3 regions of the Lactiplantibacillus brownii genome follow, and region 1 is predicted to be linked to each of the others. Evidence: a T-box and tRNA genes for the amino acid it is inferred to sense, from the RefSeq annotation. Region 1 holds a T-box; the other regions hold tRNA genes.

Region 1 (10,155 bases):
CTTTAAATCTTCTAATTCATGTTCAAGCTTAACTTTCCCCTCTTCCGTCATTGGATAAGTTTTATCTTCTGCCAATGTTTCCACTCCTCGATTTCTTAAATAGTTAACAGAGAACAGCCTACCATGCCGGATTTTAATTGTAAACTCTCAAATCCGAAAAATAGACTGTCAGCTGATTTTTAAACTTATAAAATGGACCGAACCTTCGTCGTTAATAAGTCGATTGCGACTTCATTCTCCCCACCTTCGGGTACGATGATGTCAGCATAACGCTTAGTCGGTTCCACAAATTGGTGATACATCGGTTTGACGGTCGCCAGGTATTGTTCAATCACCCAGTCAAGCGTCCGGCCACGTTCCTTAATGTCACGTTGAATCCGACGAATAATGCGAATGTCATCATCCGTATCTACGAAAACTTTGATGTCCATCAAGTCACGCATCCGTTGATCATCCAAAATCAAAACGCCTTCGACGATGATGACGTCGCGTGGCTCCTGATGAATCGTCCGCTGACTACGCGTCGATTGCTCGTAATCATAAACGGGCTTCTCAATAGGTTCATAATTGATCAACTGTTTAATTTGCTTGATCATTAAGTCCGTATCAAAGGCCAGCGGATGGTCATAATTGACTTGTCGGCGCTGTGCCATCGTCATATCACTCTGGTCATTGTAGTATGAATCTTGTTGCAAAATTAGTAACGATTGCCCAGATAATTGGTTATAGATGGCCTTGCTAACCGTCGTTTTACCACTACCAGAACCACCGGTCACCCCAATGATAATTGGGCGACGATGTTTGTTTTCAATCATGTTAATTTAACCCTCTACTGTCCGTTTTCGTCCGTACCATTATGCTTAGCAACTTTTTTAATGTTGGCAGCGTGGCCGGCAGCATCCTTAGCGTAATAAACCTTACCCGTCTTTAAATCGGCAACAAAGTACATGTAATCTTTACTCCGCTGTGCCGGATCAAGCACGGCCTTGATCGAGATCAAGCTCGGACTATTGAACGGTCCAGGGCCATAGCCAAGATGTAACCGTAAGTTATAAGGTGATTTCGACTGTAAGTCCTTCGCCGTCAAGGTTGATTTACTTGAATTGATGGCGTAGAAGACTGAGATATCGGAATCCAAGCGCCATTTAGCATCCAAACGATTCAAGAACACACCGGCAATCAAACGCCGATCCTTGGTGGTGCTCCCTTCACGTTCTACCAATGATGCTAAGGTCATAACTTCTTGAACCGATAACTTTTCCTTCTTGATTTCTTGATAATACGGTTGCATCTCCGCATCCGTCTTCGAAACCATTTGGGTCACCAGTTGCTTCAAGGTTGTTTTCTTGTCAGCGATATAAGTAGCTGGGAACAAGTAGCCTTCTAATCGGTAACGAACATTTTTAGCGGTCATCGCTGATCCTAATAACTCTGGATATTTTTTCGCTAACGACTTAATAAAGGTCTCATCCTTCATCAATGCCAAGAATTCTTGAGAGGTAAAGTCAGTTTGCTTCTGAACCGTCTTCGCAATGGTTTTAATCTGACTACCTTCCACAATTAAGACGCGGCCGGTTGAACTTTGGATCGGTTCTGATGACCCACCCTTATTCAAGGCCTTCGCAATCTGTGCCAATGACATCGACGGCTTTAATTGATAATAACCGGCATGAAAGTTTGATAAATTATGCGCTTTAGTCCAATATTCGAACACAAACCCACTCTTGATCACTTTTTTTGATTGTAGAATATCAGCAATCTTTTTACCGTTGGCACCATAAGGGATTTCAATTTGCACGACCTGTTGATCGGTCTTGTTCAGCGGTTGCGTGGCATTATCAAAATACCGATAACCTAAAAATCCGATAATGACTACCAATGCTACCAAAATACCAATCACGCCACCAATGACGCGCTTAGAAAAAGACTTTCGTTGTTTCTGGGCGAGCCGATTTGGTTGATCAGCTGAGCCGTGGTCTTGTTGATCCTGATTATTTTGGTCGTTATTCAAAATTCGCCCCTCCATCTATTGATTAATCTTATCAATTATACAAAACTACCGCCCGCTTTGCACGATTTCTGAAAGACTTTTAGCCTTTTTTAGGATAATTTTCATTCTGGAAAGTAAATTTGACCCCAAAAACTGATTTTAACCCGCACTAAACCTGCTGTGCATGCCAATTCGAGCAAATATTGGCATAGCCAAATAACCAGCTCATCGGCAATTGCGAACAATTACAGATACGCTGGTTATTTTAACAATTACCTTTAGCGAATTTCAGCCCCAAAAGTTGTCGTCAAAGCCTGTAAGACTTTGTCAAACGCTTTGGTGATCTCATCGTCGACTAAAGTCGCATTTTGATCTTGATAAGTTAACGTGTAAGCCAATGATTTCTTACCTTCAGGAACATTCTTCCCATTGTAAACATCAAATAGTTGTACGTTTTGCAGATGTGCGCCACCTTTATCGTTAATCAAATTAACAATAGCCGCGTTCGTCACCTGATCATCAATCAACATCGCCACATCACGAGTAATGCTTGGGAATTTCGAAATTGGTTGATATTGTTGATGTTCCTTTGGTTGCGCAATCAAGGCAGCCAAATCGAGTTCGAAGACATACGTCGTCCGCACTTTATAAGCCTTGGCTGTGGCTGGATGAATTTCACCCACAAACCCAACCAGCGCTTCACCGACATAAATGTCTGCGGTCCGACCGGGATGCATTTCCGGATGCGTGGTGCTAGCCACATAACTAACAGGTGCCGCCAATGCCAAGCTCTTCAAGTAGCCCGCAACGATTCCTTTAATCTGATAAAAATCAACCGGTGTGGCTTCAGTATCCCAAGCAGTCTGAACCATTGAGCCAGTAATGGCACCGGCAATATGTTCAACTTCTTTTGGCCGCACTTGTTCGGGCTGGCTAAAGAAGACACGTCCTTCTTCGTATAAGGCTACATCATGCTCTTTACGGGCATTGTTGTAAGCCAAGTCATCTAATAAACCAGAGATCAGATTCAAGCGTAACGCCGACCGTTCTGAGCTCATTGGGAAACTTAATTTAGTTACTTCACTCGCCTGCATGGCAAAAGCCTGGGCTTTTTTCTCCGTCGTCAATGAGTAACTGATGGCTTGTGTTAAGCCAGCGCTCTCCATCAACTTTCGTGAGTCACGAATAACTTGCTGGGTTTCATTTAACTTACCGATTGTTGGTTGACCCGTTGGTAACGTTGCTGGCAAATTGTCATAACCATATAAACGCGCAACTTCTTCAATCAAGTCAGCTGGAATATGAATATCCCAACGACGTGCTGGAATCGTCACAGTGTAGGTTTCGCCGTCAATGGTCGTTGGGAAAGCCAAGCGTCGGAAAATAGCTGCAACGGTGTCCAAGCTCAATTCAGTACCGAGCACATGATTAATACGACTCAAACTGATTTTGACAACGGCGGGTTGAACGTCTTCATCACGACCAACCACGATACCCGTCGTCACCGTTCCATCACCAAGTTCTGCAATCATTGCTGCCGCAGCATTCAACGCCGTTTCAGTCGCGCTGTGATCAATACCACGTTCATAGCGCATTGAAGCTTCACTGTGTAAGCCATGGTTATGCGCTGTTTTCCGAATCTTAACCGCATCAAAAATAGCGCCTTCCAGTGCGATTGATGTCGTTTGATCAGTCACTTCGCTGTCCAAACCACCCATCGTCCCTGCTAAACAGATTGGTCGATCATCACTACAGATCACTAAATCAGTTGCAGACAATTCACGGGCTTCGCCATCCAAAGTTGTCAACTGTTCGCCTGCCTTCGCAAATCGAACGTTAACTTGACCATTAGTCAGTGAGTCGAAATCAAACGCATGCAATGGTTGCCCATATTGCATCAGAATGTAGTTAGTCGCATCGACAACGTTATTGATTGGGCGCATACCAGCATTCCAAATTCGAATCTGTAACCATAATGGACTAGGCTTGATTGTCACGTTCTTAATCAAACGCATTTTGTACATTGGCACAGCCTGTTCATCTGCCTGTACCGTCACACTCAGTTCATCATCAGCAAGTTCATCAGCATTTTCATGCAGGTCAACTGTTGGCATCGTTGGCGTTTGGTCATAAATTGCTCCCAATTCATGCGCTGTCCCATTCAAACTTAACATGTCCCCACGGTTAGGTGTGACAGACATGTCGATGATTTCATCGTCCATGCCAAGATATGAAAAGACGGGTTCGCCAGGTTTGGCTTCTGCAGGTAAAATGAAAATACCATCCGCAACTTCTTTTGGCACTAATTTTTCATCAAAGCCTAGTTCATCTAACGCACACAACATCCCGTTAGAAACTTGACCACGCATTTTACTACGTTTAATCTTCGTGTGATTACCGATCCATGAGTTAGGTAACGCGACGATCACCTTTTCACCGGCTGCGACATTGGGTGCGCCACAAACGATTTGAATCGGGTCAGCTTCCCCAACATCCACTTGGCAAATATGCAAATGATCGGAGTCAGGATGTGGCACGCATTCAAGCACGTCACCAACGACGACCTTTTTTAAGCCTTCACTTGGACGGATCACACCATCAACTTCAACCGCCGTCCGTTCAATTTTTTCTGCTAATTCATCGGCTGGAATGTCCAGCTTTAAATAATCACGTAACCATGCATAAGATATTCTCATTGGGCCAGCCTAACCTTTCTTGTAAAACTGTGACAAGAACCGGACATCATTTAAGTAGAAATTCCGGATATCATCAACACCGTATTTCAACATTGCAAAGCGATCGGGGCCTAAGCCAAACGCAAAGCCACCATACACTTCTGGGTCAATGCCAGACATCTCCAGAACGCGTGGATGAACCATCCCAGCCCCTAAAACTTCGATCCAACCAGTTTGTTTGCAGACGGCACAACCCTTCCCGTTACAGTTAAAGCAAGTGACATCGGCTTCAACGGAGGGTTCCGTAAATGGGAAGTAGCTTGGTCGTAAGCGGACTTCAAATTGGTCACCGAACAACTCGTTCGCCACCAAAACCAAGGTTCCTTTCAAATCAGCCATCGTGATATGTTTATCGACCACTAAGCCTTCGATTTGATGGAATTGATGTGAATGTGTCGCATCATCGGTATCGCGACGATAAACCCGACCTGGAGACAAAACTTTCAACGGTCCTTTTGAAAAATCGTGATTTTCAAGGGAACGCGGTTGATCAGCGGAAGTTTGGGTCCGCAGTAAAATTTCTTTCGTAATATAAAAGGTATCTTGCATATCGCGAGCGGGATGATCTTTAGGTAAATTCAGTCGTTCGAAGTTATAGTAATCTTCTTCAACTTCATCGCCATCAACGATCTGATAGCCCATTCCCATAAATAAATCTTCTAGTTCCGTAATGATTTGCGTGATCACATGGGGTTGGCCTTGGGGCACTTGACGACCAGGTAATGTGACATCTAGCTTTTCAGCGACTAACTGCTTATTTTGGGCAGCCAATTCTAGTTCTTCACGTCGATGATCGATGGCGGCCTGTAACTTATCACGAACTTCGTTAGCGTAGGCCCCAACTTTTGGTCGCTCATCCGGTGTTAAATCACGCATACCGCGTAAAACTTCCGTAATGGGACCTTTCTTACCGAGCAAATCAACCTTAACTTGGTTGACCTTTTTTAAAACGTCCGCTGACTTAATATCTGCTAAGCCTTGGTCGCGTAACTCGGTTAACCGATCTTGTAAACTCATATGGTTCCCTCCAATTTATAATACATTTAGACACAAAAAAGACCTCATCCTAAAAGGGACGAGGTCATCGCGGTACCACCCTTGTTCGCTAAACTTGGCAAAAACCAAGTTAAAACGCACTTTCACCGAATAACGGCCGGATACCGGAAATAGTTTTGTTTTCTAAACGTCCAATTTCAGCTCAAAGAGTGAATTCATTAGTTTTAATCGCCAGAGTGCTTACAATCGATGACACTCTTCCCTGAGACGCCGCCACTAACTACTACTTCTCATCAAAGCTTTTTCTATCTACTCTGTCAGTTTATGGCAAAGTGACCACAGCGTCAAGCCCTATCGACAGGATTCTGCGGGACTGTACCACTTATCTGACCAATGATGAACAGTTTCCATCACTTGTTTCAAATCAGCGCCCTTGTCCGTTAACCGGTATTCGATCAAAGCGGAATCACAATGGGTCACGCGACTAACGATGCCATTTGCTTCCAGTTCTTTTAGACGAACCACTAAAACCCGGTCACTACATTTTGGAATGCGGCGCGCTAAATTCTTAAAGCGTTGTGGACCATCTTCGAGTAAAACGTCAATAATCAAACCATTCCATTTTTTACCTAAAATAGAAAACGTTTTTTCAAATTTGGGACACAGTTCGAATTCGGATTCAACGGTCGTGTCTTCAACCGTATCTAGCATCATTTCTGACATTTGCATGACCTCCAAAAATCCTGCTCTCGGTCTAACCGGCGGAAATCTTCCCCCGGAACCGATCTAATTGCTTGGCCACCTTGGTACGTAATGGTCCAAAAAATTCATGTTCTGCTTCGTAATCATCGACTAGAGAAACTAACAAACTTTCACGATACTTAGGCAGGGCCAACGTTGCCCCAAACATATGCTTTAAAATGATATCCTTTTCCATCGGGGTTAATTTAGTTAACTTTTCGGCGTTGCGTAAAGCCACGCGTGGATGAATAAAGGCATGCGACCCTAAGTCAAACTTAGTTTCGCGCCAATCATAATAAAACAAGTCATGCAATAGCCCACCACGAGCTACCGCTGTCGTATTGAGGTGCCACTTTTTTGCCAATAAGTAACTATCATATGAAACTGCAATTGAATGATCTAAACGATTCGAATGATGGTGTTGCGTGAAATCAGCTAAACGTTGAACAGCTGGTTGAGCCAACAGGTCGGCGACAAGCGCCACGTACTCGGAATCTTGTTTCCAAACATTGGTTTTCATTGAAAGCTCCCTTTACTAATATCTACGGTTATTCTACTAAAAAGTAAGTAACTTTGAAAGTATTTTGTTCAATTCGGACATAATTCTAATTAATCGTTTTTTGATGTCAGTTGGTGACGATGGCTATAAGCATCTGCTTGGTTTGCCCGTCTCCGTTGACCAGCACGTTTGCTGTGAGGCAGACCTGCAGCCAAAAAGCGGTCTGCAGGGCGCTTTCAAGCCGAAGCCCACGTCTTAAAAGTCGGCCAGACACTAACCTGGGAAAACCCGCCCAGCTAAGTGTCTCGACACGGCAAACGAGCTGGTCCACTCCGACGTTAAATAGTGATTTTAAACTAGGCCCCAGTAAAATCAGAACCTGACATAAAATTGGACTCATTATTTAGCTCAGGGCGGGCTGGACAATGCTCAGTGGTGAAATTTTTCTAGAGTGTGAGGACCACACGTTCCAGCATCAATCCAGACCAACCGGAGCGGCAAGCTAAGTCGCATGATAGACACTACCGCTGCCTAACGATAAAGCCCGAACATTAAAATTCCGGCGGCAATCGCCACATTTAATGATTCCGCTTGACCTTTGAGTGGGATATAGAGATTTTGGTCAGTCAATGCCAAGAGATCGTCACTCATCCCGTTGCCTTCATTACCCATGATTAGGCCAAAACTTGCTGGGGCCTTAACGTCCAAATACTGAGCGGCTTCAGGATTCAATTCTGAGCCATAAACTGGCTTGCCTTGCGCTTGTAATAATTTGACCAAATCACGTAAATCTGTGCTGATCAACTGTAAATGGAATTGGCTCCCCTGCATAGCGCGTTCAACTTTAGGCTGATGAATATCAACCGTCCCAGTCCCAAAAGCTACCCCGCCAAAGCCAGCTGCATCCGCGGTTCGAACCATCGTGCCAATATTACCAGGATCTTGGACGTTGTCTAACAACAGCCAAGGCCGACTTAAATCTACAGTTGCTAATGGATCATCACTGGGCTTTGGGAGCACTGCCAAGGCAAATACGCCTTGGGGTGTCACCGTTGCGCTGATGTGGCTAGCAACTTCGTCTGAAATTTCAATCACAGCTGGGAAATGTGTCAAATCAGGCTTCAGTTCCAGTTGTTTGCCCGTAATCAGTAAGGTTTTGATTGAGACCTTGGCTTTAACAGCTTCATTGACTAAATGCCAACCATCCAATAAATAATAGCCTTGTTGTTTACGTCCCTTTTTCGTTTGCAACTTCTTCCAGGCTTTAACGTGCACATTCTGTAGTGAATTTATTTTTTCCATGCTCATGTACTTCCTATTCTGCTCGGTTTAATTAATGATAAGTATAGCATATCGCTTGGTGGGAATTTCCATGCTATTATATTAGTATGGTCGTGGTTAGCGAACCAGACTGTTTTTATTTAAAAGGAAGTGACAATATGCGTGCAGTAACACTCCAAGCCAGCGGTCGTGTGCAAGGTGTCGGATTCCGCTGGGCAACTAAAGTGGCCGCCGATAAATGTGGTGTGAACGGCATCGTTCGCAATTTAATGGATGGTTCGGTGTTCATTGAAGCAGAAGGCGAAGATCAACGCGTTCAAGTTTTTATTGATGTGATTAAACAATCACCAACTGATTTTGGCAAAGTGACCAAGTTGATCGTTCATGATGTTGAGCCACAAAATTATCATAATTTTCGGATAACCAATTGAAATCCCTTACCGTCTCTAGTATCATCATGTTTATATGACTAAAATAAAGGGGATTAATATCTAGTGAAAAATAAAAAAGCCCTCACCGTCACGGTGGCACTATCTAGTTTAGTGTTCTTTCTAAGTGGCTGTGTTCAGGTTAAAAATGGTAAACCGTATGGCTTCGTTTACGATTACTTAGCACGACCAGGTCAGGCGGTCATGCAATGGTTGGCGCAACTATTTGGCAATAACTACGGCTGGGCCATTATTGGTTTGACCGTTATCGTCCGCTTAATCTTGTTGCCAATGATGATCAATCAACAACGGAAATCAACCTACCAACAAGAAAAAATGTCTGCTGTTAAGCCACAATTAGCAGTGATTCAAGAACGACAAAAAGCTGCGAAGACCCAAGAAGAAAAAGCAGCCGCCAGCAACGACATGATGACCCTTTATAAGGCCAATGGCATTAGTATGACCGGTGGGATCGGCTGTTTACCACTATTGATTCAATTTCCAGTGTTCTCAGCCTTGTATTATGCCATTCGTTACTCACCAGAACTTTCAAGCGCAAAGTTCATGGGGATTGCCTTAGGACATTCTAGTTTCTTGCTTGCAGTGCTGGCTTTCCTATCCTACTTAGCTCAAGGCTACTTATCAATGATTGGGATTCCTGACGAACAGAAGAAAACGATGCGCACCATGTTGGTTGTCAGTCCCGTCATGATTTTATTTGTGACTATGTCTGCGCCAGCTGGTTTAGGCCTCTACTTCTTCGTTGGTGGCTTATTCGCCTGCTTACAAACTTTGATTATTAACTACTTCCGCCCACGGATTCGTCGTGAAGTTGAAGAAGAATTAAAGAAGCACCCGATTAAGACGCCAACACCAACAGCTGCTAAACCAATTAAAGCAACGGAACAACCGATTAGCAATAACAATTCAACTAATCGAAATGCTCATCCAAATGAAGGTCGAAACGCTGGGAAACAACAGCGCCATCATCATTAAATCAAAACACTAAAAAACGTCACTTGCCAATTTGGCCGGTGACGTTTTTTGGTGCTATTTTTGTCGCTATCACCCTGAAGCCTGCCTCACAGCGAACGTCCTGATCCACGGAGATGACCCTATTTTTAAAATAGGAACACTACGACACAAAGCGCGCAAAAAAAGCGCCCATTTCTGGACACTTCCAATTTAAAAGATTATTCCGATAATTAACCCTAATAACTGCATTCCTTGAAATAACATCAAGTTTTGAGGCGCAGTATTAAAGGTGGTTTCCTTCACTTGGACCGCATTAAAGGCTTTAATATTCTTAAGAATTTTTGGTAAGACTAATAAAACTAATAATTGATAAATCGGTAATAGTTGTAACGCCACACTCACAACCACTGGCACGTAGGCTAATAAAGCTAGCGTGTCATAAGTTTTCAACGCCCGCGGTTTGCCAATATAATAAGGCACCGTGTAACGTTTGTTGCGCACATCTTGATC
Region 2 (10,155 bases), 190 kb from region 1:
AGCAACTGGGCGGTCGCGGCATGTGTGTAACCGATCCGATTATCGGCATCTAACCGTTGCACCACGACTAGCGGGTCTAATTGCGTGATGAAACAATCCTTTAACGTTAATTGCGCCAGTAACGCGTAATGCACATCTCCCCAGCTGGCTTGCAACGTCGTCGATTTAAAAGCCGCCGGAATAAGCAACCAATCCCCCGCATAAGCCGCTAAATGCGTTAAGATTGTTTCAAAACTCGGATGACCAATGAGTTCAAAGTGGCTTTGCGGATGTGCTTGCTGATAAGTGATTGCGGCCGCAAAACTATCCGTAGCTGCGGGTCCAAGGGTATGCAAGCGCATGTTAATAATCCCGCAATTCAGTGCGGTATGTCTTCAACATGGCTTGCAATCGAGTCAGATTACTGCCATCAAACGTGGCCGTGATTGCGCGAGCTAATTCAATCGCAACCACACTTTCAACCACGATTGAAGCGGGCACGATTGCCGTGGTATCGGAACGTTCCACACTGGCTTTCTTAACCTCTTTGGTTTGAATATCCACACTTTGTAACGGTTTGTATAAGGTTGGGATGGGCTTCATCGCCGCTTTCAAAATAATTGGCATCCCATTGGTCATCCCGCCTTCAAAACCGCCCAAATGATTCGATAACCGCGACCAGCCATTTTCAGCATCCCAATCAATTTCGTCCATGACCTGACTGCCGTAATGGGCTGCCGCGTCAAAGCCATCGCCAATTTCTACCCCCTTCATTGCGTTCACACCCATCACCGCTGCAGCAAGCTGACCATCAAGTTTCGTTTGCCAATTAGTGTAACTGCCTAGTCCCGCGGGTACGTTCTCAGCCACGACTCGAATAACACCACCAAGCGTATCCCCAGCTTTTTTCGTCGCCATAATCAACTCATGGATTGCGGCGACCTGATCTGAACTTGCCAAACGCAAGTCGTTTTGTGCCACGGCATGCGTCAGGGTAGCCACATCTAACTCATCCGCTGGGTCCACTTTAATGGCCCCAATTTGTTGCACATAACCGACTAATTGGATCTCTAATTGCGCTAAAAGTTGCTTGCAAATTTGACCAATTGCCACTCGCATCGCCGTTTCACGTGCTGAGGAACGCTCTAACACATTTCGCAGATCTCGATGACCATATTTCATACCACCAACCAAATCAGCGTGTCCTGGTCGTGGTCGGGTCACCCGACGCAAGGTATTTTCAGGCGTTGCGGGACTGACCGGGTCCATAATCTGCTGCCAATGAGCATGATCCCGGTTTTGAATCGTCAACGCAATCGGCGATCCCAAGGTCACGCCATGCCGTAAACCACCCGTAATCGTCACCATGTCATGTTCGATCTGTTGGCGATTACCGCGGCCAAAGCCGCCTTGCCGAGCGGTTAAGCCAGCATTAATGGCATCGATATCTAATTTTAATCCGGCCGGTATGCCGGTTAAGATCCCAGTAAGTTCCGGGCCATGTGATTCCCCGGCAGTCATGTAATCAATCATTTGAAAGTTCCTCCTTAGTTGACTTCGGCGTTGGCTGAGCCGCTGCCTGCGTGTTGCGCTGTGTTTGGTAATCGCGTGAATTGGCCATAATAGCTTGGTAAATCGCTTGTAGATATGGCGTGTGCGCTGCCTTTCGACTCTGTGATGCCACGCGGTCCAGAACGATTGTTTCACGTTTAGCATCTAAAACTGGTAATTGTGAAGCTTGTTTTAACTCACCAATCACGGTCACCGTTTCAAACCGTTGATTGAGTAATTTCACGATTTGTTGATCAATCTGATTGATTTGCCGGCGCTCGTGGGCTAATGATCGGCTAGGCCCCAGTGCCCACACGGTTAAGAGCACCAAAGCCAAGCCAGCAAAACCAATGACTAAGTCAAAACGCATTGCAGCGCCAATACTTTGTTTGGACAACCAGCCGGTGATCAGTGGGATCGTGAACGAAGCAACACTCCCACAAGTGAAGTAGAGCCCCGTCATGCGCCCTTTGATCCGTGGGTAAAGTTTGAGTAACAAGTTCACCCCAACTTGTAGCACCCCACCAGCCGCCGCGAAACCGAATATAAACGAGGCCAGCATTGATAGCCAGGCCCAATGCGTCTCACTGACAACGAGCAACGCCACTAACGAAATCACATTCATCGGAATTAGCAAGTGCTTTTCCGCTAACCCTAACCGTAATAGTAAGAAAATAACTAAGACGCCGGTGATTGAACCGATGCTGTAAAGCGATAAGAGTAAATGTGCCACGACTTGGTGGTAGCCCATTTCCGTAGTGACAAACAAGCTGATCCATTGCGTGTATAAAATCATGAGGGCCATTGAAGTGTAACCGTAACCGGCCAGACCAATCGTTGCTAACCAGCGGCGCAGCTTGGACAACCCCGCAGCCGTTTCCGCAGTTTGGGCATCGGCTTGATTTTTAGCGGGAAAGGCTTGGCGATTAAGAAACCAGAAGTTAACGATTAAAATGGCTGCCGGTAACATGAAGGACCAGCCATACCACAATTGCTTGGCTTCAAGGCTCACGACCAGTAACGGCAAAACGAATTCGCCAACTGAGATAAAGGCCTTCAATAAAATGTTCGCCGACCCTTGTTTACCGCCCATTTCGATGAAAGTTGTGTAAGTTCCTGAATCCAACGCTGAATTCGCAATTCCGGCTAACATCGCTAATGCGTAGGCGACCTGAATATTTTTCACGAACGCCATGCCTACGAAAAAGATTAAGTAGCTCAGCATGCCAATATTTACAAAAACTTTACGACCATAGCGATCGGATAGACTACCGAAAATAAAGTATGCTAACAAACGACCAATGCCCACACCTGAAACTACGTATGAAACTGTCGCAATCGGGGTTTGCCAATGCTGACTCAAGGCCTGCATGTTTTGTGCTAAGATAATGAGGCCCAAGCCGTGTACTAAGTAGTTTAAGTACAGGCTCGCTGATAATTGACGCCGAGTTGATTTACTCATGATGTCACTCCTTCTCAATTTGCAACTGAAATTACGGGTAAAAAAACGCCAGCTAGATTATGAAAATCTAGCTGGCGCTAAGCCATTCAGTATTTGAACGGGTAATATCATCCCAGCTAGACTTTCAACGTGTCTAGCTGGCCAAGACAAATCTGACTTCGCTAACCTTAGACACGGACGTGTGGACGTCCGCATCTAAGAAACCGATCCGGACGTTACCTAAAGTAATAGAAGCCGAAATAATACGCGTTAGTTGGTAATAGCTGAGTCATAATAATCTGTCCTTTCCGTTAAGTTGTTGTTTATATTAAAACATTCTCATTTTAAGATGTCAATACTAATTTCATTTTAATCTAATTCTTTCACAACTCTTTTCAAACAGTATGCTAAAATAAAAGCCGTTGCTATCACAAGGATAACAACGACCTCGAAACGAATTGGCTTGAATATACGTGCTAATATATTACTTCGTTTCAAAACTATTATAACAGATTTTATGGCGATTGTATTTACTCGGCCATAACATGCTAACCATTTCTTATCAATAGTGAAGTTTACTTACTTATGACATGAATTTGTGTTCAAAGGAGTCTTTTTATGCCAAAAATTGCTATTTTATCTGACATTCATGGCAATGCCACCGCACTTGAAGCGGTGCTTGCGGATGCTCAATCTCAACAAGTCACAGACTACTGGACCGTTGGTGATAATACGGTTCGCGGTCCCGAATCTGAACGCTGTATGCAGTTGTTAGATCAAGTCCACCCCACTGCCGCAGTGCTCGGCAATCATGAGCAAAATTATCAAAAGGTGTTGCACGCTGATCCAACAACCTTTACCAAACCGAAACAAATCATGGCCACAATTTTAACGGCTTATGATCACCAACAATTAAGTACAACCCACTTTCAACAACTATTGCAACTACCAATGACGCAAACCAAGCAAGTAGGCCCGCTTACGATTCGTTTACAACATGTGTTGCCGAATTTCGTCAGTGGTCATAGTCTAGCACCCACAGAAGCCCAAGCAAACTTCGATCAAGCGACGACTGGTGAACCCGATATCGTGATCTATGCTCATACTCACCAACCCATCATGCGTTATTCAACTCGTGGTCAATTGATTTTAAACGCCGGGACGATTGGCTTACCAACAGCGGTCCGCCCAGCGCTAAGACAACCTCGGGCGATGTATTTAATTCTAACGATTGATGACCAAGGCTTACAGGCCATTGATTATCGGCGCGTCGATTTCGATTGGCAACGGGCCATTCAGATTGCTACTGCCAACAACTTGCCCTATTTGGACTTCTATGCGGCTACCTTACGAACGAATGCTTACCAATACACCCCTAGTGCGGTTGCCGCTTACAATATCAAGCATCAGTTGGCTGCGCAAGCTCGAGCTATTTTAATGAAATTGGGTTCATGAAAAAAAGCTGAGAAAACGAGAGAAAATAGTTTCATTCTGGCTTCATTTCTGTATACTGTTAAAGTCAGCCGTTTTTATGACGGTTGGTTTTAAGAGAGGAGCCACAGAACAATGTATTTTAAGAAAGCAACTTTAGACGATATCGACGCCATTATTGATATTTTAAGTGATGGTCGCAACCAATTGGCAGAAGCTGGCGTCAACCAATGGCAAGGTGACTACCCATCACGCAAGCAAATCACCGCAGATATTATGCAAGGTGCTGCGTATTTATTCAACTCAGACGATGACGCAACGGTTGGCGCAGTCGCCGTTGTGCCTTCGCCAGACGCGACTTACGATACTGCGAAGGCAGATTGGCTGAATACGACAGGTCCCTATGTTGTCATTCACCGGGTCGCCATCCATTCTAATCATGCTGGTCACGGCTACGCAACCCAACTATTTGAGAAAATTATTGCGCACATCACAAAGGAACACCCTGAAATTCAGAGTGTCCGGATTGATACACACGCTGATAACCATGCCATGCAACATTTAATTGATAAAATGCAATTTAAACGTGTTGGCGAAATGGTCGGCGTTTACCATTTAGATGACGTTTGTTACGTTTATGAAAAATTGATCAAGTAACCACGAAGTCCCTGCACTAGTCTGGCTAACAGCCGCTATTGCAGGGATTTCTGTATTCATTTTGAAGTTTCTATAGCTTGAGAGTCAATTTTAAGTATAGCCAGGCCCAGTGACTGAATGAAGATTCGCGCACACTGTCGAATTCAGACATTGGACAACGGTTACATTTTCTTAAAAGCACGGTCGCCTACTCGATTTATTTGTATGCGCCAACTATGACAATTAACAGACACTTCAGACAGCTATTCAGCTTACTTTCCCCTGTCTAGTGCATGGATTCCTAAATGACATTAAAGCCTTTTAGCTGAGTAATTTGTTCCGCTGTGCTAGCAGTGCCATCCAAGACATAATCAGCTGTAGCTGAGACAAGCTGGTCATGTGCTAAAAACAGTGGTCGAACCTCATTCAAATACGTTCTCGTCCAAGTCATAATCTCGTTTTGACTACTTTCGGAAAAGTCTCTGATTAATCGTCTGGCAAATGCAATATCTAGTGGCGTTCGTAAATAGATGACCGTCTCTATATAAGGTCTTAACACAGCATGAACATAGCCAAATGGAAAATCAATCAAAATAACGCTAAACTGATTAGTCTCCATCGCTAATACTAAGTCTGTCATTAACGCTGTAATATCATATTGATTGACCGCTTCATGAAAATTCGCCACCATTTGATTGACGGTTGGCGCAGACGGTAATGCATCAATACTATAATCATCAAACGACAGGACACAGACATTATCAATGCATTGGCTTAAAGCAGTCACCAATGTCGTCTTCCCGCCTGCTGTGACCCCACTAATCACGATAACTTTTGTTTTACTCATATCGATACCGACCTCCTCTTACGATCTCCAATCATCTAGCAAAAAATTAAATAATTATCGATGATCCTTTAAAATAGTTTTTTTGTAAAAAAAAAGTAGTAACGTAATAAATACGTTACTACTACAATGATACCGGCGATCGGGGTCGAACCGATACTCCCTCAACGGGAACTGGATTTTGAGTCCAGCGCGTCTGCCAATTCCGCCACGCCGGCATAATAAAGAATTGGACTTATTGCTGATTAGGTTACTATTCCCATCAGGAAAAGGTGGTAACCGGATTTGAACCGGTGATGAAGGTTTTGCAGACCTCTGCCTTACCACTTGGCTATACCACCATCATTTTGCCCAACCCAAATTGGGTTAGCTGGATTCGAACCAGCGCATGATGGAGTCAAAGTCCATTGCCTTACCACTTGGCTATAACCCAATCAAAGGGCGGTATGTGGGAATCGAACCCACGCGTGCCGGAGCCACAATCCGGTGCGTTAACCACTTCGCCAATACCGCCATCATGGCAGGGATAGTAGGAGTTGAACCCACATCGATGGTTTTGGAGACCATTGTTCTACCATTGAACTATATCCCTATGAAAAATGGAGGGGAGTGGATTCGAACCACCGAACCCGAAGGAGCGGATTTACAGTCCGCCGCGTTTAGCCAGACTTCGCTACCCCTCCATAAATGGCGCGGGACGGAATCGAACCGCCGACACATGGAGCTTCAATCCATTGCTCTACCGACTGAGCTACCGAGCCAAAATCTTTCATGATGAAGTTTATTAAATTTTTCTGATGAATGAAATCTCATCATATGGAGGATACAGGGCTCGAACCTGTGACCCTCTGCTTGTAAGGCAGACGCTCTCCCAACTGAGCTAATCCTCCATGATGACCCCTACGGGATTCGAACCCATGTTACTGCCGTGAAAGGGCAGTGTCTTAAACCACTTGACCAAGGGGTCATATAGTATCTAACTTAACGGAGAGTAAGGGATTCGAACCCTTGAAACAGGTATAACCCGTTTACAGCATTTCCAATGCTGCTCCTTCAGCCACTCGGACAACTCTCCATGGCTTACGTAGATAACTCCGACAGGCGGGCTCGAACCGTCGACATCTTGATTAACAGTCAAGCGCTCTACCAACTGAGCTATGTCGGAATATTCGCATGGCAACGTCCTACCCTCGCAGGGAGCGATCCCCCAACTACTCTCGGCGCTAAGAAGCTTAACTTCTGTGTTCGACATGGGAACAGGTGTATCCTTCTTGCCATCGTCGCCACACTATTGAGAACTTGTGCCCTCAAAACTAGCTAATATCAAATAATTTCTCCTATGAACCTGAACACCAATTGCTTGGTTAAGTCCTCGACCGATTAGTATTAGTCCGCTTCACACGTCACCGTGCTGCCACTTCTAACCTATCTACCTGATCATCTTTCAGGGGTCTTACTTCCATATAGGAATGGGAAATCTCATCTCGAGGTCTGTTTCACACTTAGATGCTTTCAGCGTTTATCAGATCCATACGTAGCTACCCAGCGATGCGCCTGGCGGCACAACTGGTACACCAGAGGTATGTCCATCCCGGTCCTCTCGTACTAAGGACAGCTCCTCTCAAATTTCCTACGCCCGCGACGGATAGGGACCGAACTGTCTCACGACGTTCTGAACCCAGCTCGCGTACCGCTTTAATGGGCGAACAGCCCAACCCTTGGGACCGACTACAGCCCCAGGATGCGATGAGCCGACATCGAGGTGCCAAACCTCCCCGTCGATGTGGACTCTTGGGGGAGATAAGCCTGTTATCCCCAGGGTAGCTTTTATCCGTTGAGCGATGGCCCTTCCATACGGTACCACCGGATCACTAAGCCCGACTTTCGTCCCTGCTCGACCTGTCTGTCTCGCAGTCAAGCTCCCTTGTGCCTTTACACTCTGCGAATGATTTCCAACCATTCTGAGGGAACCTTTGGGCGCCTCCGTTACTTTTTAGGAGGCGACCGCCCCAGTCAAACTGCCCACCTGACACTGTCTCCCGCCACGATTAGTGGCGCGGGTTAGAGTGGTCATACAGCGAGGGTAGTATCCCACCAACGCCTCCACCGAAACTAGCGTTCCGGTTTCTATGGCTCCTACCTATCCTGTACAAGCTGTACAAACACTCAATATCAAGCTACAGTAAAGCTCCATGGGGTCTTTCCGTCCTGTCGCGGGTAGTCCGCATCTTCACGGACAATATAATTTCACCGAGTCTCTCGTTGAGACAGTGCCCAGATCGTTACGCCTTTCGTGCGGGTCGGAACTTACCCGACAAGGAATTTCGCTACCTTAGGACCGTTATAGTTACGGCCGCCGTTTACTGGGGCTTCAATTCTGAGCTTCGCCGAAGCTAACCCATCCTTTTAACCTTCCAGCACCGGGCAGGCGTCAGCCCCTATACGTCATCTTACGATTTTGCAGAGACCTGTGTTTTTGATAAACAGTCGCCTGGGCCTATTCACTGCGGCTGATCTTTCGATCAGCACCCCTTCTCCCGAAGTTACGGGGTCATTTTGCCGAGTTCCTTAACGAGAGTTCACTCGCTCACCTTAGGATTCTCTCCTCGACTACCTGTGTTGGTTTGCGGTACGGGTAGTTAAATACTCACTAGAAGCTTTTCTCGGCAGTGTGACATCAGACGCTTCGCTACTAAATTTCGCTCCCCATCGCAACTTGTCCTTAAAGTGAAAAGCATTTGACTCTTCACAAGACTTGTTGTTTGGACATTCTAATCCAACAGAATGCACATCTTAGCCTACTGCGTCCCTCCATCGTTCAAACGCATTTAACTAGTACAGGAATATCAACCTGTTATCCATCGTCTACGCCTCTCGGCCTCGACTTAGGTCCCGACTAACCCTGGGAGGACGAGCCTTCCCCAGGAAACCTTAGTCATTCGGTGGATGGGATTCTCACCCATCTTTCGCTACTCATACCGGCATTCTCACTTCTAAGCGCTCCACAAGTCCTTACAGTCTTGCTTCACCGCCCTTAGAACGCTCTCCTATCACGTGACCTAATGGTCACATCCACAGTTTCGGTAGTATACTTAGCCCCGGTACATTTTCGGCGCAGGATCACTCGACTAGTGAGCTATTACGCACTCTTTAAATGGTGGCTGCTTCTGAGCCAACATCCTAGTTGTCTATGCAACTCCACATCCTTTTCCACTTAGTATACATTTAGGGACCTTAACTGGTGATCTGGGCTGTTCCCCTTTCGACGGTGGATCTTATCACTCATCGTCTGACTCCCGGATATGAATCAATGGCATTCGGAGTTTATCTGAATTCAGTAACCCAAGACGGGCCCCTAGTCCAAATAGTGCTCTACCTCCATGATCCTTAATCCGAGGCTAGCCCTAAAGCTATTTCGGAGAGAACCAGCTATCTCCAAGTTCGTTTGGAATTTCACCGCTATCCACACCTCATCCCAGCAATTTTCAACTTACACGGGTTCGGTCCTCCAGTGCGTTTTACCGCACCTTCAACCTGGACATGGATAGGTCACCTGGTTTCGGGTCTACAACCTCGTACTAAAAACGCCCATTTCAGACTCGCTTTCGCTACGGCTCCGACTTTTCAGTCTTAACCTTGCACGGGATCGTAACTCGCCGGTTCATTCTACAAAAGGCACGCCATCACGCATTAACGCGCTCTGACTTATTGTAGGCACATGGTTTCAGGAACTATTTCACTCCCCTTCCGGGGTGCTTTTCACCTTTCCCTCACGGTACTGGTTCACTATCGGTCACTAGGTAGTATTTAGCCTTGGGAGATGGTCCTCCCAGATTCCGACGGAATTTCACGTGTTCCGCCGTACTCAGGATACTGAACTGAGAAAGCTTGATTTAATCTACTGGGCTATCACCATCTATGGCGGATTTTCCCAAATCCTTCGACTATCAAACTTTTTGGTAACTCAAATGTTCAGTCCTACAACCCCAAAGAGCAAGCTCTCTGGTTTGGGCTGTTCCCCGTTCGCTCGCCGCTACTTAGGGAATCGAAATTTCTTTATTTTCCTGCTGCTAATGAGATGTTTCAGTTCACAGCGTTTACCTCCGACTAGATTATGAATTCATCTAGCGGTAACAGTTGATTAAAACTGCTGGGTTGCCCCATTCGGAAATCTCCGGATCATAGCTTACGTACAGCTCCCCGAAGCATATCGGTGTTAGTCCCGTCCTTCATCGGCTCCTAGTGCCAAGGCATTCACCATGCGCCCTTGTTA
Region 3 (10,155 bases), 450 kb from region 1:
AAACTCTGTTGTTAAAGAAGAACATATCTGAGAGTAACTGTTCAGGTATTGACGGTATTTAACCAGAAAGCCACGGCTAACTACGTGCCAGCAGCCGCGGTAATACGTAGGTGGCAAGCGTTGTCCGGATTTATTGGGCGTAAAGCGAGCGCAGGCGGTTTTTTAAGTCTGATGTGAAAGCCTTCGGCTTAACCGAAGAAGTGCATCGGAAACTGGGAAACTTGAGTGCAGAAGAGGACAGTGGAACTCCATGTGTAGCGGTGAAATGCGTAGATATATGGAAGAACACCAGTGGCGAAGGCGGCTGTCTGGTCTGTAACTGACGCTGAGGCTCGAAAGTATGGGTAGCAAACAGGATTAGATACCCTGGTAGTCCATACCGTAAACGATGAATGCTAAGTGTTGGAGGGTTTCCGCCCTTCAGTGCTGCAGCTAACGCATTAAGCATTCCGCCTGGGGAGTACGGCCGCAAGGCTGAAACTCAAAGGAATTGACGGGGGCCCGCACAAGCGGTGGAGCATGTGGTTTAATTCGAAGCTACGCGAAGAACCTTACCAGGTCTTGACATACTATGCAAATCTAAGAGATTAGACGTTCCCTTCGGGGACATGGATACAGGTGGTGCATGGTTGTCGTCAGCTCGTGTCGTGAGATGTTGGGTTAAGTCCCGCAACGAGCGCAACCCTTATTATCAGTTGCCAGCATTAAGTTGGGCACTCTGGTGAGACTGCCGGTGACAAACCGGAGGAAGGTGGGGATGACGTCAAATCATCATGCCCCTTATGACCTGGGCTACACACGTGCTACAATGGATGGTACAACGAGTTGCGAACTCGCGAGAGTAAGCTAATCTCTTAAAGCCATTCTCAGTTCGGATTGTAGGCTGCAACTCGCCTACATGAAGTCGGAATCGCTAGTAATCGCGGATCAGCATGCCGCGGTGAATACGTTCCCGGGCCTTGTACACACCGCCCGTCACACCATGAGAGTTTGTAACACCCAAAGTCGGTGGGGTAACCTTCGGGAGCCAACCGCCTAAGGTGGGACAGATGATTAGGGTGAAGTCGTAACAAGGTAGCCGTAGGAGAACCTGCGGCTGGATCACCTCCTTTCTAAGGAATATTACGGAAACCTTACACATGATTGTTGAAACTTTGTTTAGTTTTGAGAGGTCTAACTCTCAAACTTGTTCTTTGAAAACTAGATAATATCAAATATATTTTTTCATAATGAAACCGAGAACACCGCGTTTTTTGAGTTTTTTAAAAGAAGTTTAATCGCTAAACTCAATTAATCGTATTTTCCTTTGGAAAATAAGGTTAAGTTAACAAGGGCGCATGGTGAATGCCTTGGCACTAGGAGCCGATGAAGGACGGGACTAACACCGATATGCTTCGGGGAGCTGTACGTAAGCTATGATCCGGAGATTTCCGAATGGGGCAACCCAGCAGTTTTAATCAACTGTTACCGCTAGATGAATTCATAATCTAGTCGGAGGTAAACGCTGTGAACTGAAACATCTCATTAGCAGCAGGAAAATAAAGAAATTTCGATTCCCTAAGTAGCGGCGAGCGAACGGGGAACAGCCCAAACCAGAGAGCTTGCTCTTTGGGGTTGTAGGACTGAACATTTGAGTTACCAAAAAGTTTGATAGTCGAAGGATTTGGGAAAATCCGCCATAGATGGTGATAGCCCAGTAGATTAAATCAAGCTTTCTCAGTTCAGTATCCTGAGTACGGCGGAACACGTGAAATTCCGTCGGAATCTGGGAGGACCATCTCCCAAGGCTAAATACTACCTAGTGACCGATAGTGAACCAGTACCGTGAGGGAAAGGTGAAAAGCACCCCGGAAGGGGAGTGAAATAGTTCCTGAAACCATGTGCCTACAATAAGTCAGAGCGCGTTAATGCGTGATGGCGTGCCTTTTGTAGAATGAACCGGCGAGTTACGATCCCGTGCAAGGTTAAGACTGAAAAGTCGGAGCCGTAGCGAAAGCGAGTCTGAAATGGGCGTTTTTAGTACGAGGTTGTAGACCCGAAACCAGGTGACCTATCCATGTCCAGGTTGAAGGTGCGGTAAAACGCACTGGAGGACCGAACCCGTGTAAGTTGAAAATTGCTGGGATGAGGTGTGGATAGCGGTGAAATTCCAAACGAACTTGGAGATAGCTGGTTCTCTCCGAAATAGCTTTAGGGCTAGCCTCGGATTAAGGATCATGGAGGTAGAGCACTATTTGGACTAGGGGCCCGTCTTGGGTTACTGAATTCAGATAAACTCCGAATGCCATTGATTCATATCCGGGAGTCAGACGATGAGTGATAAGATCCACCGTCGAAAGGGGAACAGCCCAGATCACCAGTTAAGGTCCCTAAATGTATACTAAGTGGAAAAGGATGTGGAGTTGCATAGACAACTAGGATGTTGGCTCAGAAGCAGCCACCATTTAAAGAGTGCGTAATAGCTCACTAGTCGAGTGATCCTGCGCCGAAAATGTACCGGGGCTAAGTATACTACCGAAACTGTGGATGTGACCATTAGGTCACGTGATAGGAGAGCGTTCTAAGGGCGGTGAAGCAAGACTGTAAGGACTTGTGGAGCGCTTAGAAGTGAGAATGCCGGTATGAGTAGCGAAAGATGGGTGAGAATCCCATCCACCGAATGACTAAGGTTTCCTGGGGAAGGCTCGTCCTCCCAGGGTTAGTCGGGACCTAAGTCGAGGCCGAGAGGCGTAGACGATGGATAACAGGTTGATATTCCTGTACTAGTTAAATGCGTTTGAACGATGGAGGGACGCAGTAGGCTAAGATGTGCATTCTGTTGGATTAGAATGTCCAAACAACAAGTCTTGTGAAGAGTCAAATGCTTTTCACTTTAAGGACAAGTTGCGATGGGGAGCGAAATTTAGTAGCGAAGCGTCTGATGTCACACTGCCGAGAAAAGCTTCTAGTGAGTATTTAACTACCCGTACCGCAAACCAACACAGGTAGTCGAGGAGAGAATCCTAAGGTGAGCGAGTGAACTCTCGTTAAGGAACTCGGCAAAATGACCCCGTAACTTCGGGAGAAGGGGTGCTGATCGAAAGATCAGCCGCAGTGAATAGGCCCAGGCGACTGTTTATCAAAAACACAGGTCTCTGCAAAATCGTAAGATGACGTATAGGGGCTGACGCCTGCCCGGTGCTGGAAGGTTAAAAGGATGGGTTAGCTTCGGCGAAGCTCAGAATTGAAGCCCCAGTAAACGGCGGCCGTAACTATAACGGTCCTAAGGTAGCGAAATTCCTTGTCGGGTAAGTTCCGACCCGCACGAAAGGCGTAACGATCTGGGCACTGTCTCAACGAGAGACTCGGTGAAATTATATTGTCCGTGAAGATGCGGACTACCCGCGACAGGACGGAAAGACCCCATGGAGCTTTACTGTAGCTTGATATTGAGTGTTTGTACAGCTTGTACAGGATAGGTAGGAGCCATAGAAACCGGAACGCTAGTTTCGGTGGAGGCGTTGGTGGGATACTACCCTCGCTGTATGACCACTCTAACCCGCGCCACTAATCGTGGCGGGAGACAGTGTCAGGTGGGCAGTTTGACTGGGGCGGTCGCCTCCTAAAAAGTAACGGAGGCGCCCAAAGGTTCCCTCAGAATGGTTGGAAATCATTCGCAGAGTGTAAAGGCACAAGGGAGCTTGACTGCGAGACAGACAGGTCGAGCAGGGACGAAAGTCGGGCTTAGTGATCCGGTGGTACCGTATGGAAGGGCCATCGCTCAACGGATAAAAGCTACCCTGGGGATAACAGGCTTATCTCCCCCAAGAGTCCACATCGACGGGGAGGTTTGGCACCTCGATGTCGGCTCATCGCATCCTGGGGCTGTAGTCGGTCCCAAGGGTTGGGCTGTTCGCCCATTAAAGCGGTACGCGAGCTGGGTTCAGAACGTCGTGAGACAGTTCGGTCCCTATCCGTCGCGGGCGTAGGAAATTTGAGAGGAGCTGTCCTTAGTACGAGAGGACCGGGATGGACATACCTCTGGTGTACCAGTTGTGCCGCCAGGCGCATCGCTGGGTAGCTACGTATGGATCTGATAAACGCTGAAAGCATCTAAGTGTGAAACAGACCTCGAGATGAGATTTCCCATTCCTATATGGAAGTAAGACCCCTGAAAGATGATCAGGTAGATAGGTTAGAAGTGGCAGCACGGTGACGTGTGAAGCGGACTAATACTAATCGGTCGAGGACTTAACCAAGCAATTGGTGTTCAGGTTCATAGGAGAAATTATTTGATATTAGCTAGTTTTGAGGGCACAAGTTCTCAATAGTGTGGCGACGATGGCAAGAAGGATACACCTGTTCCCATGTCGAACACAGAAGTTAAGCTTCTTAGCGCCGAGAGTAGTTGGGGGATCGCTCCCTGCGAGGGTAGGACGTTGCCATGCGATTTTGGAGGATTAGCTCAGTTGGGAGAGCGTCTGCCTTACAAGCAGAGGGTCACAGGTTCGAGCCCTGTATCCTCCATTTGAGCCGTTAGCTCAGTTGGTAGAGCATCTGACTTTTAATCAGAGGGTCGACAGTTCGAACCTGTCACGGCTCATTTAACCGCGAGGTTAAATGTTACATTTGAATATTAGTTCCAATAGTGTGGTAGCGATAGCGGAAAGGATACACCTGTTTCCATATCGAACACAGAAGTTAAGCTTTTTAGCGCCGAGAGTAGTTAGGGGATCGCTCCTTGCGAGGGTAGGACGTTGCCATGCATCATGGAGGATTAGCTCAGTTGGGAGAGCGTCTGCCTTACAAGCAGAGGGTCACAGGTTCGAGCCCTGTATCCTCCATTGAGCCGTTAGCTCAGTTGGTAGAGCATCTGACTTTTAATCAGAGGGTCGACAGTTCGAGCCTGTCACGGCTCATTATCACGGTTCGTTTCATGATAAAGTTTTACAAGTTTTTGTTGATTTATATATCTTGGCATGATATGATATTATAGTTGTGTTAATCATCAACTTATGCCGACTTAGCTCAGTTGGCAGAGCATCTGTCTTGTAAACAGGGGGTCGGAGGTTCGAATCCTCTAGTCGGCATTAACTGAATAATTATGCGGAAGTAGTTCAGTGGTAGAACATCACCTTGCCATGGTGGGGGTCGCGAGTTCGAATCTCGTCTTCCGCTTTTACCAAAAGTGTTGCCGGGGTGGCGGAATTGGCAGACGCACAGGACTTAAAATCCTGCGGTTAGTGATAACCGTACCGGTTCGATCCCGGTCCTCGGCACTTTTATGAAGCACCCATAGCGCAATTGGATAGAGTGTCTGACTACGAATCAGAAGGTTGTAGGTTCGACTCCTACTGGGTGCATATAACGGGAAGTAGCTCAGCTTGGTAGAGCACCTGGTTTGGGACCAGGGGGTCGCAGGTTCGAATCCTGTCTTCCCGATTAGATAATCTTTGATTATTTAACAGATCGCGGTGTAGCTCAGCTGGCTAGAGCGTCCGGTTCATACCCGGGAGGTCGAGGGTTCGATTCCCCCTGCCGCGATAGGAATAAAGAGCTCGGACCTTTAGCTCAGTTGGTTAGAGCAAACGGCTCATAACCGTTCGGTCGTAGGTTCGAGTCCTACAAGGTCCATCTACTAATTATAGTGGACAAGTTCCTAGTTATACTTTTTTAAATGGAGGATTACCCAAGTCTGGCTGAAGGGAACGGTCTTGAAAACCGTCAGGTGGGTCAAACCACGCGAGAGTTCGAATCTCTCATCCTCCTTATTATCGCGGGATGGAGCAGTCTGGTAGCTCGTCGGGCTCATAACCCGAAGGTCGCAGGTTCAAACCCTGCTCCCGCAATTTGGTCCGTTGGTCTAGTTGGTTTAGGACGCCTGCCTGTCACGCAGGAGATCACGAGTTCGAGTCTCGTACGGACCGTTACACTAATTAAATATTTTATGGCTAAAAATGGCTCGGTAGCTCAGTCGGTAGAGCAATGGATTGAAGCTCCATGTGTCGGCAGTTCGATTCTGTCCCGCGCCATAAGTGTTGCGGGTATAGTTTAGTGGTAAAACGACAGCCTTCCAAGCTGTAGTCGCGAGTCCGATTCTCGTTACCCGCTTTTATGGGCCTATAGCTCAGTTGGTGAGAGCGCACGCCTGATAAGCGTGAGGTCGATGGTTCGAGTCCATTTAGGCCCATTGGAGAAGTACTCAAGTGGCTGAAGAGGTGCCCCTGCTAAGGGTATAGATCGCGCAAGCGGTGCGAGGGTTCGAATCCCTCCTTCTCCGTTAGTTTCATTTTATAAATATGACCCCTTGGTCAAGTGGTTTAAGACACTGCCCTTTCACGGCAGTAACATGGGTTCGAATCCCGTAGGGGTCATTACATTATCGCGGGATGGAGCAGTCTGGTAGCTCGTCGGGCTCATAACCCGAAGGTCGCAGGTTCAAACCCTGCTCCCGCAATTTGGTCCGTTGGTCTAGTTGGTTTAGGACGCCTGCCTGTCACGCAGGAGATCACGAGTTCGAGTCTCGTACGGACCGTCTTATAAAGAAGATTATCTTAATTGATAATCTTCTTTTTTTCGAAAAAAGCATTAATTCAAGAGTAGTTAGTGTATCGCAGTGTTCACGGCGGATCACGGCTCAAGTGGGGTCATCCGCTTTTACAGTTATGGTCGCTGAACGAGGCGCTTTTTCAGCCAAGAAATGAGCATACAGGCACTTAGGCTTAGCAGTAAGCTACGATGAACGAACCGATCCGTGCCATGTTAACGTTAAATAGTGGTTGCAATTAATGGGGTTCTAAAATATCGGTTGTTGGTAATCAAGATAAAACGGCCATTGATAAACTTAGCCTTGATAAAAGCTGATTGATAGGATAGGGCAGCCACTTAGACCGCGAAAAAGGACCTATCTCGACTTGCGAGTGTAAGTCCAGTTTGGAAAAAGACCAGTGTGTGTTTACAGCGTTCGATCACCAAGTATTAGGACCGTTTCAGATCAATCTGGCTGCAATTTGTAGATCGGCTTACCATAGGCCATAAAAAAACACTCGAGTCAGAAATCGACTTGAGTGTCACTGACTGTTAAGACTTGAGTGAACGAACAAAAGCATAACGGCTTTCGTGGTAATCGAAGTCTGGGGTCAAATATTTAGCAAATGGTTTAAAGGATTCACTTCGTAACCAAACTGCGTATTCAGAATCACTGTGCCAATTCGTTACGATAACAAAGGCAGCGTCATTTTTGGCTTCTCGTAAGATCCAGAAGTGTTTGAGCCCATTTGGTTTCTCAAAATCCGCACGAAATGCTGTGAATTTTGAATTAAAAACTTTTTGTTCTTCAATAGGTAAGTCCATAAAGATGAAACTAGTCATACCGTGCCAGTCTTCATTACCTTTTGATAATAAGACGTCATATGAAACTGGACTTGAAAAAACCGTTTTTTCACCAGATAGGTCGAGTAACATGTATCGATCTTCAGTGGCGTTGGCTTGCATTAATAGTAAATCACGATCAGCGTGCTTTTGCTGGATCATGGTTAGAATTTTACGCGTCCCAAATGTTGCTGAAATCTTTCCACTCATCAAATATCACTCCTTAATTATTACACTTATTATTATACGTGTTTTCGAAAATAATTGAAAACAAGTTAGGTTAACGGTTTCAATTTTTCTTTCAGCTACGTTAAAATAGACTCAGAAGGGAATGATAACGATGAAGTTAACCGTATTAGGTTATTACGGTGGTTATCCTTATGATGGCGTTGGTACTAGCTCGTACTTAGTCACATCAGGTAACTATCAGTTATTATTGGATTGTGGTTCGGGCGCATTAAATGCCCTAGAAGAAATTTTAGATCCGTTACAGTTGGACGCGGTCTTATTGACCCATTATCATCACGACCACACCGCTGACGTTGGCGTTTTACAGTATTATTGGCAATTACGCCAGGGTGACCGTAAAACGCCAATCCTGCCAATCTATGGCCACACAGAAGACCCACTTAATTTTGGTGCCCTGACTTGGGCTGGTGCAACGGAAGGGCGTGCTTATCACCCTGATGTCGTAAATAAAATTGGGCCATTTGACGTGACATTTTTACGGACCAAGCATCCGGTACCGGCATTTGCCGTCAAGCTGGTTGAACGGGCGACTGGCGAACAGCTGACCTTTTCCGCTGACACTGCGTTTATCCCGTCACTGGCTAAATTTGCGACTGGGTCACAGTTACTGATGACTGATACAAACTTTGGTGCTGATAAGACGGGCAAAATTTGGCATATGACTTCGGCACAATCAGGTTTGATTGCGAAGGAAGCGCATGCTAAAAAGTTATTATTAACGCATTTACCTCAAGATGTTGATTTTGAACAATTGCGCAAAGAAGCTCAAGCAACTGCTGGTGAGGGTGTTCAAGTCGTCGTTGCTCAGAAATATTTACAGTTAAAATTAGGTTAGTTTTTAAAACCAAGTCGATCCTGGACTTGGTTTTTTTAATGGGAAAATCGTCTTAATATTTATTATTTTGATAAGCTGTAACTAAATTGTGCGCCAGACAATTAATGACATAATTCCTTTTGTAAACGGAATATCGATAAATAATAATACATTTAATCGAAATGTGTTCAAAAAGTTATTGACATGCATTTGATTATTTTTATAAAAACTATTCACAAAAATTAATAAAACGGGTATAATATTATTTGTGATAAAGAATTGTTGTTGGCAACGCAAAAGGAGGAGACTCAATGGTTACCTTATATACTTCACCAAGTTGTACCTCATGCCGGAAAGCCAAAGTTTGGTTACAGACGCATGAAATTGATTTTACGGAACGGAATCTTTTTGCGGAACCGCTCTCGATTGCCGAAATCAAAGGTATTTTACAGATGACTGAAGATGGCACTGAGGAGATTATTTCGACGCGTTCCAAGGCTTTCCAGCGGTTACAGTTGGATATTGATGATCTGTCTTTGAATCAACTTTATGAGCTGATCAGTCAGGATCCGAGTCTCTTGCGACGGCCTATCTTATTAGATGAAAAACGGTTACAGGTCGGTTACAATGAAGATGAGATTCGGCGTTTCTTACCACGAAAAATTCGGACGTTGGAACTTCAACGGGCACAAGCAATTGCAAATAGTTGAAAATGAATCGATTGGTGCGTTAGGATTCTAACGAGCCAATTTTTTTATTTCAGATAGATTACTTTACAATGCGCTGAAATAAGTTAGAATTGTGATAGTGATTATGGCCCTTGACACTTAGAAAGGGGTGGATCTGTAATGGAGATGGAACGAATCAATGATGATACGATTCGAGTTCTAATCGGCAACGATGATCTCAATGAACGCGGTATTCGCGTACTAGATTTACTAGGGAATCATAAGCAAATTGAAAGTTTCTTTTATAGTATTTTAGAGGAAGTTGATGTTGATCATCAATTCCAAGATAACGATGCCGTGACTTTCCAAGTTCTACCAAATCGGAACGGTTTAGAGTTATTTATTAGTAAGAATAGTGAGAACTTGCAGGACACGATTTCGAAGGCGACCCAGTCGCCCAACCAATCCAGTGACCACGATATGCAAGATGACGTTTCAGATTATCTGAAACGTAAATTAATGCAAACCGATACGGATAGCACTGATCAACCACAGGGTGTAAAACATAATCAGACTAAAGATACGAATGATTTAGATCCTTATATTGATGACCCTGAGACACCAACCAAAGAATTTGTACTAGCATTCGACAGCTTTGAAGATGTGATTTCATTAGCACAAATTTTTCGGCCAGATGGCTTAGCTTCTAACTTATTCAAATATCGGGATAAGTATTATTTAGAATTAGTTTTCTTTGTTGATCAGTCCTCTACCGGCGTCATTAAAGATGATGTCGCAGTGGCTTTAGAGTATGGTGACCAGACTAAGGTGACAGCGGATGTTTTACTTGAACATGGTGAAAAGATCATGTCTAACGCGGCCTTAGAGACGGTTCGACATTATTTCAAATAATGAACATTTGAGAGTCAAGCAATTTTGCTTGGCTTTTTTTTGTGGTTACAACCAGCCTTTTACGTAGTTGAGTGCTAAAGGGGATGGTGAGATATGTTGATGGCTGAAAATCAGTCCGCACAATTGATTGCTGCAACCGCGGCTGATCGAAAAAGTGTGTAT

What was found. A T-box is a leader RNA that pairs with one kind of tRNA and senses whether it is charged. The one in region 1 lies ahead of RA086_RS06215 (phenylalanine--tRNA ligase subunit alpha), so its partner is inferred to be a tRNA-Phe.
Region 2: it has a tRNA-Phe gene. The T-box ahead of RA086_RS06215 (phenylalanine--tRNA ligase subunit alpha) is inferred to sense a tRNA for this amino acid. The anticodon was not compared.
Region 3: it has a tRNA-Phe gene. The T-box ahead of RA086_RS06215 (phenylalanine--tRNA ligase subunit alpha) is inferred to sense a tRNA for this amino acid. The anticodon was not compared.

What each region holds. Positions count from the first base shown of each region.
Region 1 covers NZ_JAVCWF010000001.1:1,357,522-1,367,676, reverse strand. Annotated here, with positions in the region: gene greA (transcription elongation factor GreA) at 1-75, opposite strand, end outside; gene udk (uridine kinase) at 186-815, opposite strand; gene mltG (endolytic transglycosylase MltG) at 830-2,026, opposite strand; gene pheT (phenylalanine--tRNA ligase subunit beta) at 2,269-4,686, opposite strand; gene RA086_RS06215 (phenylalanine--tRNA ligase subunit alpha) at 4,696-5,742, opposite strand; T-box leader at 5,794-6,027, opposite strand; gene RA086_RS06210 (winged helix-turn-helix transcriptional regulator) at 6,073-6,444, opposite strand; gene RA086_RS06205 (HD domain-containing protein) at 6,476-6,982, opposite strand; gene RA086_RS06200 (TrmH family RNA methyltransferase) at 7,493-8,263, opposite strand; gene RA086_RS06195 (acylphosphatase) at 8,401-8,673, shown strand; gene yidC (membrane protein insertase YidC) at 8,737-9,666, shown strand; gene RA086_RS06185 (1,4-dihydroxy-2-naphthoate polyprenyltransferase) at 9,856-10,155, opposite strand, start outside.
Region 2 covers NZ_JAVCWF010000001.1:1,167,222-1,177,376, reverse strand. Annotated here, with positions in the region: gene RA086_RS05235 (amino acid biosynthesis protein) at 1-341, opposite strand, end outside; gene aroC (chorismate synthase) at 343-1,512, opposite strand; gene RA086_RS05225 (MFS transporter) at 1,505-2,992, opposite strand; gene RA086_RS05220 (metallophosphoesterase family protein) at 3,590-4,426, shown strand; gene RA086_RS05215 (GNAT family N-acetyltransferase) at 4,538-5,059, shown strand; gene RA086_RS05210 (nucleoside/nucleotide kinase family protein) at 5,340-5,885, opposite strand; tRNA gene RA086_RS05205 (tRNA-Leu) at 6,016-6,100, opposite strand; tRNA gene RA086_RS05200 (tRNA-Cys) at 6,153-6,223, opposite strand; tRNA gene RA086_RS05195 (tRNA-Gln) at 6,244-6,315, opposite strand; tRNA gene RA086_RS05190 (tRNA-His) at 6,323-6,395, opposite strand; tRNA gene RA086_RS05185 (tRNA-Trp) at 6,401-6,474, opposite strand; tRNA gene RA086_RS05180 (tRNA-Tyr) at 6,483-6,565, opposite strand; tRNA gene RA086_RS05175 (tRNA-Phe) at 6,571-6,643, opposite strand; tRNA gene RA086_RS05170 (tRNA-Val) at 6,700-6,772, opposite strand; tRNA gene RA086_RS05165 (tRNA-Glu) at 6,777-6,849, opposite strand; tRNA gene RA086_RS05160 (tRNA-Ser) at 6,868-6,957, opposite strand; tRNA gene RA086_RS05155 (tRNA-Asn) at 6,975-7,047, opposite strand; rRNA gene rrf (5S ribosomal RNA) at 7,054-7,170, opposite strand; rRNA gene RA086_RS05145 (23S ribosomal RNA) at 7,243-10,155, opposite strand, start outside.
Region 3 covers NZ_JAVCWF010000001.1:1,806,867-1,817,021, reverse strand. Annotated here, with positions in the region: rRNA gene RA086_RS08570 (16S ribosomal RNA) at 1-1,112, shown strand, start outside; rRNA gene RA086_RS08565 (23S ribosomal RNA) at 1,318-4,238, shown strand; rRNA gene rrf (5S ribosomal RNA) at 4,311-4,427, shown strand; tRNA gene RA086_RS08555 (tRNA-Val) at 4,434-4,506, shown strand; tRNA gene RA086_RS08550 (tRNA-Lys) at 4,510-4,582, shown strand; rRNA gene rrf (5S ribosomal RNA) at 4,629-4,745, shown strand; tRNA gene RA086_RS08540 (tRNA-Val) at 4,751-4,823, shown strand; tRNA gene RA086_RS08535 (tRNA-Lys) at 4,826-4,898, shown strand; tRNA gene RA086_RS08530 (tRNA-Thr) at 4,997-5,069, shown strand; tRNA gene RA086_RS08525 (tRNA-Gly) at 5,086-5,157, shown strand; tRNA gene RA086_RS08520 (tRNA-Leu) at 5,173-5,258, shown strand; tRNA gene RA086_RS08515 (tRNA-Arg) at 5,269-5,342, shown strand; tRNA gene RA086_RS08510 (tRNA-Pro) at 5,348-5,421, shown strand; tRNA gene RA086_RS08505 (tRNA-Met) at 5,450-5,523, shown strand; tRNA gene RA086_RS08500 (tRNA-Ile) at 5,540-5,613, shown strand; tRNA gene RA086_RS08495 (tRNA-Ser) at 5,659-5,748, shown strand; tRNA gene RA086_RS08490 (tRNA-Met) at 5,755-5,828, shown strand; tRNA gene RA086_RS08485 (tRNA-Asp) at 5,832-5,906, shown strand; tRNA gene RA086_RS08480 (tRNA-Phe) at 5,939-6,011, shown strand; tRNA gene RA086_RS08475 (tRNA-Gly) at 6,020-6,090, shown strand; tRNA gene RA086_RS08470 (tRNA-Ile) at 6,096-6,169, shown strand; tRNA gene RA086_RS08465 (tRNA-Ser) at 6,172-6,259, shown strand; tRNA gene RA086_RS08460 (tRNA-Glu) at 6,281-6,353, shown strand; tRNA gene RA086_RS08455 (tRNA-Met) at 6,363-6,436, shown strand; tRNA gene RA086_RS08450 (tRNA-Asp) at 6,440-6,514, shown strand; gene RA086_RS08445 (antibiotic biosynthesis monooxygenase) at 7,060-7,560, opposite strand; gene RA086_RS08440 (MBL fold metallo-hydrolase) at 7,691-8,434, shown strand; gene spxA (transcriptional regulator SpxA) at 8,725-9,123, shown strand; gene RA086_RS08430 (adaptor protein MecA) at 9,262-9,993, shown strand; gene RA086_RS08425 (competence protein CoiA) at 10,087-10,155, shown strand, end outside.